3 regions of the Hydrogenophaga electricum genome follow, and region 2 is predicted to be linked to each of the others. Evidence: predicted binding sites of a transcription regulator. Region 2 holds the regulator's gene; each other region holds the start of a gene.
What was found. The regulator FNR, encoded in region 2, switches genes on or off when oxygen is low (the NO sensors DNR and NnrR bind a similar motif). The targets are predictions, from matches to a motif close to TTGATNNNNATCAA.
Positions count from the first base shown of each region.

Region 1: QQK43_RS07970 (universal stress protein) is a predicted target of FNR. The motif match lies at 1,422-1,435, and genes of this name have one in related genera.
Region 3: cyoA (ubiquinol oxidase subunit II) is a predicted target of FNR. The motif match lies at 1,773-1,786, and genes of this name have one in related genera.

Region 1 is NZ_BSPB01000009.1:43,375-46,648, forward strand. Features, by position in the region: gene QQK43_RS07965 (ABC transporter substrate-binding protein) at 1-814, shown strand, start outside; gene QQK43_RS07970 (universal stress protein) at 872-1,309, opposite strand; gene ectA (diaminobutyrate acetyltransferase) at 1,737-2,267, shown strand; gene ectB (diaminobutyrate--2-oxoglutarate transaminase) at 2,365-3,274, shown strand, end outside.
Region 2 is NZ_BSPB01000001.1:151,143-154,416, reverse strand. Features, by position in the region: gene hemN (oxygen-independent coproporphyrinogen III oxidase) at 1-1,004, opposite strand, end outside; gene fnr (fumarate/nitrate reduction transcriptional regulator Fnr) at 1,185-1,904, shown strand; gene QQK43_RS00720 (hypothetical protein) at 1,955-2,263, opposite strand; gene QQK43_RS00715 (nitrogen fixation protein FixH) at 2,325-2,705, opposite strand; gene ccoG (cytochrome c oxidase accessory protein CcoG) at 2,665-3,274, opposite strand, start outside.
Region 3 is NZ_BSPB01000006.1:27,151-30,424, forward strand. Features, by position in the region: gene QQK43_RS05830 (MFS transporter) at 313-1,653, opposite strand; gene cyoA (ubiquinol oxidase subunit II) at 1,884-2,939, shown strand; gene cyoB (cytochrome o ubiquinol oxidase subunit I) at 3,001-3,274, shown strand, end outside.

The DNA.
Region 1 (3,274 bases), on a different contig from region 2:
CACGCCCCATGCGCAGGCCCTGCTGCCGCTGCTGACCGAAGCCCGGGTGCCGCTGGTGGGCCCCAGCACCGGCGCCATGGTGCTGCACGAGCCTGTGCACCCGTGGGTGTTCAACGTGCGCGCCACCTACCAGCGCGAGGCGGCCCGTGCCATCGAGCACCTGGCCCGCATCGGCATGGCCCGCATCGCTGTGCTGCAGACCGACGACACTTTCGGGGCCGACGCCTACGCCGGCGCCGCCAGGGGCTTTGCCCAGGCCAAGCTGGAGCCAGCGCTGCTGGCCAAGTTTCCCCGGGAAAAGCCCGACTTCACCCCGCTGGCCCGGCAGGTCGCGGCCCTGCAGGCGCAGGCGGTGCTGATCATTGCCTCGGCCGGCAACACGGCCGAAGCGGTCAAGGCCATCCGCGCGGCGGGTTCGCTGGCCCAGGTGGTCACCCTGTCCAACAACGCCAGCGACGGTTTCGTCAAACTGCTCGGCCCCCACGCCCGCGGGGTCATCGTGACGCAGGTGTTTCCGAACGAGCGCTCGATGACGTCACCGCTGATCCGCGAAGCGATGGATCTGGCCAAGGCCCAGAACCTGCCCGGCGTGTCGCCCGCGATGATGGAAGGCTTTGCCGCCGCCAAGGTGCTGGTGGAGGGCCTGCGCCGCGCTGGCCCCAAGCCCAGCCCCGAAGGCCTGCGCGATGCGCTGGAGGCCACCCGGGGCTTCAACCTCGGGGGCCTGAGCATCAGCTACAGCCCCACGAGCCACACCGGTCTGGACTTCGCCGACCTGTCGATCATCGACGGCTCGGGCAAGTTCCGGCGCTGAAAAAGGTGGGGCCATCGCCATCGCCCCGCCGCTGACGCGGGTCGCGAGGGCGATCCGTCAGCCCTTGACGATGAGCACCGGCATCTTGGCGTAGGTCAGCACCTTCTGCGCCACGCTGCCCAGGATCAGGGCCTTGACGCCCTGGCGCCCGTGCGAGGCCATGACGATGAGGTCGCAGCCTTCGGCCTGGGCCGTTTCGATGATGCCTTCGTACACCACGTTGCGTTCGATGGTGTCGCCGGCGAAGGGCACGCCGTCGGCCTTGCACACGGCGGCCAGCGCATCCAGCGCCTGGCCGGCTGCGGCCTTGGCTTCCGCCAGATAGGCCTGCAGACCGGCCGCTGCCGCGTCGCCGATGCCGATGTAGGGGAAGGGATCGATGACATAGACACCCACCACCTGGGCACCCTGGCTCTTGGCCAGCTGGACCGCTGTGGTGGCGGCCGCCGATGCCAGTTCCGAACCGTCGGTGGGCACAAGGATTTTCTTGAACATGGGAACAGGCCTCCTGTCGTGAAGAGCGATGAAACGGCGAACGGCCCGTGAGGACCGATGGGGCAATGGTAGCCGGGCTTCACGCGCACAGCCACTGCCGCGCCCACATCCCTTGCCCCGCATCAATCGCATTCGGCGCTGCGGCAGCACGGCATGCCGCACGGGTTGCGCTCGACTTTCAATGGGGTTAGACTGAAAAAAGCACAGGGCGCTCCGGCGCTTGTGTGCACAGGTCGAACGCCTCCTGCGCATACCGGCGCTGAGGGCTTCGGTCTTCTCGTTCAACGGCCATTGGGTCGCTTGAGTTCTTTTGTAGGTCCCCACAAGGGGGCCGACCGGCAGGCACACCGCCCTCGGGCAGTCACCCGCCGTTCGCCAGAAGCCGCTGCGCCACGCAGACCGGCTTCACCACAAACAAACCCATGGCATGACCCAGTCCGACAGGCCGACCTATACCCATTCCCTTTCCGTTCAATTTCGATCTGCCCGCCCGAGCGACGGGGCCGCAGCATGGCGCCTGGTGCGTGAGACCGGCGCGCTGGAGCTGAACTCCCCCTACTTCTACCTGCTGCTGGCGACCGATTTCGGCGACACCTGCCTGGTGGCCGAACACGACGGCCAGATGGTCGGGCTGGTCATCGGCTACCACCCACCGCGCGAGGCAGACACCGCCTTCGTGTGGCAGATCGGCGTGCTGCCCACCTACCGCGGCCAGGGGCTGGGCCTGCGGCTGCTGCAGGCCTGGCTGCAGTTGCCGGCCAACGCCCACTGCCGCTGGGTCACGGCCACCGTGGCCGAAGACAACGCAGCTTCACAGGCCGTGTTCCGCCGGCTCGCGGCCGAACACGGCACCGCCTGCTCGGTGCAGGCGCATTTCACCCCCGACCAGTTCCCGCAGGAACACCCGGCCGAACCCCTCTACCGGGTGGGGCCGATCGTGCGTGGCGTTCCTGCCTGAGCCTGAGCCACGCACGCCCGTGCGCCCGCCCTGCGGCGGGTTGCTTTGACGAGCGGGGTGTCCCCGGGGCATCCCACAAGAGAGAGTGAGACAGACCATGAATACGTTCGAGACGTACGAGTCCGAGGTCCGCGGCTACTGCCGCAACTTCCCCGCCGTGTTTGCCACGGCCAAAGGCGCCTGGATGACCGACACCACCGGCCGCCGCTACCTCGATTTCTTCAGCGGTGCCGGCGTGCTCAACTACGGCCACAACCCCGACAAGATCAAACAGGCCCTGCTGGCCTACCTGATGCGCGACGGCATCACGCACACGCTGGACATGTACAGCGAGGCCAAGGAAGCCTTCATCCGCCGCTTCCAGGACGTGATCCTGCAACCCCGTGGCCTGTCCTACAAGCTGCAGTTCCCCGGCCCGACCGGCACCAATGCGGTGGAAGCGGCGCTCAAGCTGGCGCGCAAGGTCACCGGCCGCGACCAGGTGGTGAGCTTCACCAACGCCTTCCATGGCATGACGCTCGGTTCGCTGGCGGTCACGGGCAACGGCTTCAAGCGCGCCGGCGCCGGCGTCAGCCTGAACCACACGGCCTCGGTGCCGTTCGACGGCTACCTCGGCAGCGAGGTCGACACGCTCGACTACTTCGAAGCCATGCTGGTGGACAACGGCAGCGGTATGGAACTGCCGGCAGCCGTGATCGTGGAAACGGTGCAGGCCGAAGGGGGCGTCAACGTTGCCGGCACGGCCTGGCTGCGCCGCCTGCGCGAGATCACCGCGCGCCACGGCATCGTGCTCATCGTCGACGACATCCAGGTCGGCTGCGGCCGCACCGGCCACTTCTTCAGCTTTGAGGAAGCGGGCATCGTGCCCGACATCGTCACGCTGTCCAAGTCCCTCTCGGGCTACGGCCTGCCGCTGGCGCTGGTGCTGATCAAGCCCGAGCTGGACCAGTGGACCCCCGGCGAGCACAACGGCACCTTCCGCGGCCATTGCCCCGCGTTCGTCACCG
Region 2 (3,274 bases):
CCAATACGGCCAATGGCCGACACCCCGAGCGCAATGAGATCGCAGTCGGGCTGCGTGCTGTAGCCCTGGAAGTTGCGATGCAGACGCCCTTGCCGCTTGGCCACGGCGAGCGCATCGCCAGGCAAGGCGAAATGGTCCATGCCCACATACACGTACCCTGCATCGCTCATCGCATCGAGCGACATCGACAGCATGGACAGTTTGTCTCCCGGGCTGGGCAACTCGGCCGCGACGATGCGCCGCTGAGGTTTGAAGCGCGTGGGCAGATGGGCGTATGCGTACAACGCAATGCGGTCAGGGCGCAGCTCGTTAACCTGGGCAAGCGTTCGAGCAAACGATTCCGGTGTCTGCAGCGGCAGACCGTAAATCAGGTCCACATTGACCGACTCGAACCCGATCTTGCGGGCAGTATCGACCAATGCAAACACCTGCTCTGCGGGCTGCACGCGATGCACCGCCTTCTGCACGGCCGGATCGAAGTCCTGCACCCCGAAGCTCAGGCGGTTGAAGCCCAGGCGTGCCAGTGTCTGCAAGCGCTGGCTGGTAACGGTACGCGGATCCACCTCGATCGAGTACTCCCCACCGGGCACCAGCGTGAAATTGCGGCGCAGCATGGTCATCAAATCTTCCAGCTCCGGATCGGACAGGAAGGTAGGGGTACCGCCCCCCAGATGCAACTGTGAAACGTTGTGCCCTTTGCCAAAATGCTGAACCTGCAGTTCGACTTCGCGGGTCAAGTAGCGCAGATACTCGGCAGCACGCTCATGGTGTTTGGTGATGACCTTGTTGCAGGCACAGTAGTAGCACACCGACTCGCAGAACGGGACATGCACATACAGTGACAGCGGCAACGCCAACGAGCCTGCTCGACGCTGTTCAAGAGCCCTGACGTAATCTGCCTCGGTGAACGCCTCCACGAAGCGGTCGGCGGTCGGATACGAGGTGTATCGGGGACCTGGAATGTCGAATCGCTTGAGCAATTCGTCGGATATGGCGTGACTCACTGGCAGTTCTCCACTTGGGCGTTCCAATGTGCCTCAGTGGGTTGGCGGGGCCCTTGATCTTGGTCAAAAGAGACCGCGCGTACGGGGTTATCCCCACACCCAACGCCTTGATGGCACTGGGATTTCTCGACACCCTCCCATCCATGGGTTAAGCTTCGAGCGCCAATTGGCGGAAGATTTATGGACGTCCAAAGCATCAAAGTCGCCTGTTCGAGTTGCAACCTCCGCGAGCTGTGTCTGCCCATGGGCCTGAGTACAGACGAGATGAGCAAACTCGACAGTGTGGTTTCCACCCGTCGACGCATCAAGCGGGGAACAGCCCTCTTCAATGTGGGTGACAAGTTCACCTCCCTCTACGCGGTCCGCTCGGGGTTTTTCAAGACCTGCGTCACCACGGCCGATGGCCGCGATCAGGTCACTGGCTTCCAGATGACTGGCGAGATCATCGGTCTGGACGGCATCGTGAGCGACCGCCACTCCTGCGATGCAATCGCCCTGGAGGATGCCGAGGTCTGTGTGATGCCTTTTGATCAGGTCGAAGAACTCTCACGCGAATTCACGACCTTGCAGCACCATGTGCACAAGATCATGAGCCGCGAGATCGTGCGCGATCACTCGGTCATGCTGCTGCTGGGCAGCATGCGTGCCGAGGAGCGACTGGCGGCCTTTCTGCTGAACCTGGTGCAGCGCCTGCATGCACGCGGCTTCTCGCAGTCCGAGCTCATCCTGCGCATGACGCGAGAAGAGATCGGTAGCTACTTGGGCATGAAGCTCGAAACGGTCAGCCGCACGTTTTCGAAATTCGTCGACGAAGGCATCATCGACGTCAAGCAGCGCTATGTGCACATCAAGAACACCGACGGCCTGAGGTTGATCGTCAATCCAGGCACCTGCCGCTGACTGGCATCTGACATCTCACACCAAGCCCTTCGGTGCACCGAGGGGCTTTTTTATGACTGTGTCGGATCCCCTGCATGCGGGTGGCGGACACAGCCTTCGGGCCGCTGGTCCTCCGGCACAGGACAACGGTTCACCTCCAGCGGCGACATGGCGAGCAATGTGGTCAGCGCACTCGACGTCAGCGTGATGGCCCAGAAGCCAAAAAAGGCCAGGGTATAGACCGCTTGCCGGGACAACGCCAAAGGTTCACCAAACCAGTGCAGGTCGTGCGGATCCACCATGGCAAACACCAGCATTTCCAGCACGGCGGCGGCCAGAAATGACGGCCACCCTACCCACATCCATCGCTGCGCTTTCATCGTCGGTCTCCTCTACGCACGAAGTCGAGATTCGGGGTCGACGGGCTCGCCCCCGAAAGGCTCAGCGCTTAGGCGCCTCACCGGGCACCACGGGGGATGCCGCATGGTTGCGGGCCTGTCCGGCCGGCTGCATTTTGACAAGCGCGTCCACCCGCTCCTTTCCCTGCAGTGCTTTGGCAGCGGCCAGATCCCGCTCGTATTCGACCTTGTCGAGCACAGGATCTTGGTTGCTGTAGGCAATCACCGCTGTGGCAATGCCTGCCACCACAACAGCCATCGGCCCCCCCAATACCAGCCACATATGAGGGACCCGCCACCAAGGGATAGGTGCAGAGGCAGGAGACGTTTTCTGAGGGGAGTTCATGACCCAGTCCATGTGGTTGATGTGGTGAGGTTTCAGTTTATCGAGGAACCAGAAAGACAGCCTTTTCGGCGACTGCATCGGTCGGCTTCTCAGACGAGCGCACGAGAAAACGAATGGGGTGCGAACCGGGCTCTGCAGCATCCGGAGGAATTTGCACACGAACGGCGACCGAACGCACCTCAGTAGGCAGCACATCCACCCACCGATCCGACGCAATCACGATATCCGGCAGTCCGTCCACATCGAGAAAATAGCGTTGAGGGTGTTCAGTCGCGTTCATGACCTGCAAGCGGAACACATTCTCGATCCGCCCTTGCTCCACCATGCGAGCCAGTGCTCCACGATCACGGATCACATCCACTTTCAGCGGGGTGCGTAAATAAAGGCTGACCAGTAAGGCCGCCGTGATAGCCCCCAATGCCGCGGTATAGACCAGCACCCGGGGCCGGAAGGCGCGCCGGATCATCGCCTGCCGACTCCAGCCTTGTGCCACGCCGTTTTGTGTGGAATACCGGATCAGGCCACGCGGATACCCGACCTTGTCCATGACCTCGTCGCACACATCAATGCAGGCACCACAACCGATGCACTCGTATTGCAAACCCTTGCGAATGTCGATTCCGGTCGGACACACCTGCACGCACAGC
Region 3 (3,274 bases), on a different contig from region 2:
AATGGTGAGGGGTTTGGTCAGGTAGCCGCGGCTCACGGGCATGCTGGCGGCACGCTCCTGGTCCAGCCGCACCCGCGTGCACCACCCGCCATGACCGGTTCGGGCAGGCGGATGGCGTGGGCGCAGAAGGCTTCGCAGTGTCGGGTCTGTTGGCTGATCGCGTCCTCCCCCCGGCGCGAGAGGTGCTACTGGCGGTCGGTGTCAATCGGCGTGATCAGGGGGCGGGCAGAGCCTGCCGCCAGCGCGGGGATCATCGCGAGTTCGGTCGCGTCGACCGGTCTTGGGCTGTGATTGATTCCCGCTGCTGCCGTTTCAGGTGCTCTGGCGTTCCATGAGCCGGTTGATGCGCAAGGCCCCGAGGGTGCACACGACGCCCGACAGCAGGTACAGCGACAGGGCGACGAGACCGAACTGCACGGACAGCCCCAGGGCCACCAGCGGGGCGAACGCCGCGCCGATGAGCCAGGCCAGATCGGTCGACAGCGCCGCGCCCGTGTAACGGTATTGGGTCGAAAAATTGGCCGTGACCGTGCCCGAGGCCTGCCCATAGGACAGGCCCAGCAGCACAAAACCCACCAGCAGGAACAGGTTGTTGCCCGTGGCGCCGCCGGCCAGCAGCCAGGGCGCAAACAGGCTGAAGACCCCGATCAGCACGGCCATGGCCCCCAGCAGGTTGCGCCGCCCCACGCGGTCGGCCAGCCAGCCGGAAAGCACGACGGCCCCGGCGGCCAGCAGGGCGCCCAGGATCTGCACCCCGAGCACCTCGGTGACAGGCTGGTGGTCGTGCAAAGCGATCCAGGACAGCGGGAACACGGTCACCAAGTGGAACAGCGCGAAGCTGGCCAGGGCGGCAAAAGCCCCCAGCACGACGTTGCGTCCCTCTTCACCCATCACGCGGGACACGGCCACCGGTTGCAGTTCGCGCTCTTGCAGCAACTGGGTGTAGGACTGCCCCACGATCAGTCGCAGGCGGGCGAACAGGGCCACCACGTTGATGGCGAAGGCCACGAAAAAGGCGTAGCGCCAGCCCCAGGCCAGGAATTCGGGCGTGCTCAGGCTGCCGTACAGGTAGGCGAACAGGCTGGCGGCGAGCACGAAGCCCAGCGGTGCACCCAACTGGCCCATCATGGCGTACCAGCCGCGGCGCTCGGGCGGGGCGGACATCGACAGCAGCGAGGGCAGGCCGTCCCACGAACCGCCCAGCGCGATGCCCTGGCCGATGCGCAGCACCAGCAGGGCGACGATGGCGGTGGTGCCGGCGGTGTCGTGGCTGGGCAGGAAGGCCATGCCCACGGTGCAGATGCCGAGCAGGAACAGCGCCAGGGTCAGCTTGGTGCCGCGGCCCCAGTGGCGCTGCACGGCCATCGACAGCGCCGTGCCGAAGGGCCGCACGACGAAGGCCACGGCCAGCAGCGCAAAAGCGGCCAGCGTGCCTTCCAGCGGCGACAGGAATGGAAACAGGAAGGCCGGGAAGACCAGGACGCAGGCGATGCCGAAGACGAAAAAGTCGAAATACTCGGAGGAGCGGCCGATGATCACCCCGACAGCGATTTCTCCGGGCGTGACGTCCTCGTGCGTGTCGGCGCGGGACAGGGCGGCAGGGCTTTCCTCGAAGGCGGCAGAGGCAAAGGTGGCAGAGGCGGCGCTGCTCATGAAAAAGGTCTCCTGATTGTTGTGTGGCGTGATGCCAACATGGTTCTACACCCAAGCGCGGGGGCCGACAAGTGCGCTTTCACCTAGCGTGGCGCTATCCCAAAAGTGGGGTCTGGCACTTGACCTTGGACAAAATGTCCAATCGACAAACGTGAGCAGATGGGTAAATTCGCGGCGAATTGTTTTTTGTCATCCTCGTTTACCCTTAAATCCGCTTCCGCATGTCCCGTATGCATCTCCCGCCGAGGCCCCGCAGGGCCGCGTGGCTGGCCGCCCTGGCGGCGCTGGCCGGCCTGACCGGCTGCAGCAAGGCCGTCGTTCTCAATCCCGCCGGCGACATCGCCGCCCAGCAGGGGCACCTGGTGGTGCAGGCCACGCTGCTGATGCTGGTCATCATCGTGCCGGTCATCACGCTCACGCTCTGGTTCGCCTGGAAGTACCGGCAGTCGAACGCGGCCAACACCGAGGCCGATTACGCGCCCGACTGGCACCACTCCACCATGCTGGAGCTGGTGATCTGGAGCGGCCCGCTGCTGATCATCATCGCGTTGGGGGCCATCACCTGGATCAGCACCCACAAGCTCGACCCGTACCGCCCGCTGGACCGCATCTCGGCGTCCCAGGCGCTGTCGCCGGACGTCAAGCCGCTGGAGGTGCAGGTGGTCGCGATGGACTGGAAGTGGCTGTTCTTCTACCCGGAGCAGGGCATCGCCACCGTCAACGAACTGGCCGCGCCGGTGAACCGCCCGATCCTGTTCAAGCTGACGTCCACCACGACCATGAACGCGTTCTACGTGCCGGACCTGGCGGGCATGATCTACACCATGCCGGGCATGCAGACCGAGCTGAACGCCGTGATCAACCAGCCCGGTGTGTACAAGGGCATGTCCTCGCACTACAGCGGCGCCGGGTTCTCGGGCATGACGTTCAAGTTCCATGGCCTGAGCGATGCCGACTTCGACCAGTGGGTGCAGAAGGCCAAGACCGAAGGCCAGGCGCTCGACCGGGCCACCTACGTGAAGCTGGCCGAACCCAGCGAACGCGATCCCGTGCAGCGCTTCGCCTCGGTCGAGTCAGGCCTGTACGACAAGGTGCTGAACCGCTGTGTGGAAGACGGCAAGATGTGCATGCACCACATGATGGCCATCGACGCCCTGGGGGGCGAGGCCTACGTCAAGGCGCAGGGGCTGAACCTGCCGCAGGACATCTGCACAGCCGAAGAGTCCATCCAGGTGCTGGCCGCGCTCGATTCGCGCACCGCCCGCTACGCCACGACCCGCCAATGATCCCCCGGCCCGGCTCCATCGCAGGGCGGTGGTGCCGGGCGACTGCCTGAGCGAGAACAACATGTCATCCGTTACCCCTGTCGAGGCCCACTGGGCCCTGGGCCGGCTTACCTGGGATTCGGTTCCCATGGCGCACGAGCCCATCCTGCTGTGGACCTTCATCGCCGTCGTGCTGGGCGGCGTGGGCGTCCTGGCCCTGCTGACCCGCTACCGCCTGTGGGGCCCGCTGTGGCGCGACTGGTTCTGCAGCATCGACCACAAGAAGATCGGGATCATGTACATGATCCTGGGCATCGTGATGCTGCTGCGCGGCTTCGCCGACGCGGTCATGATGC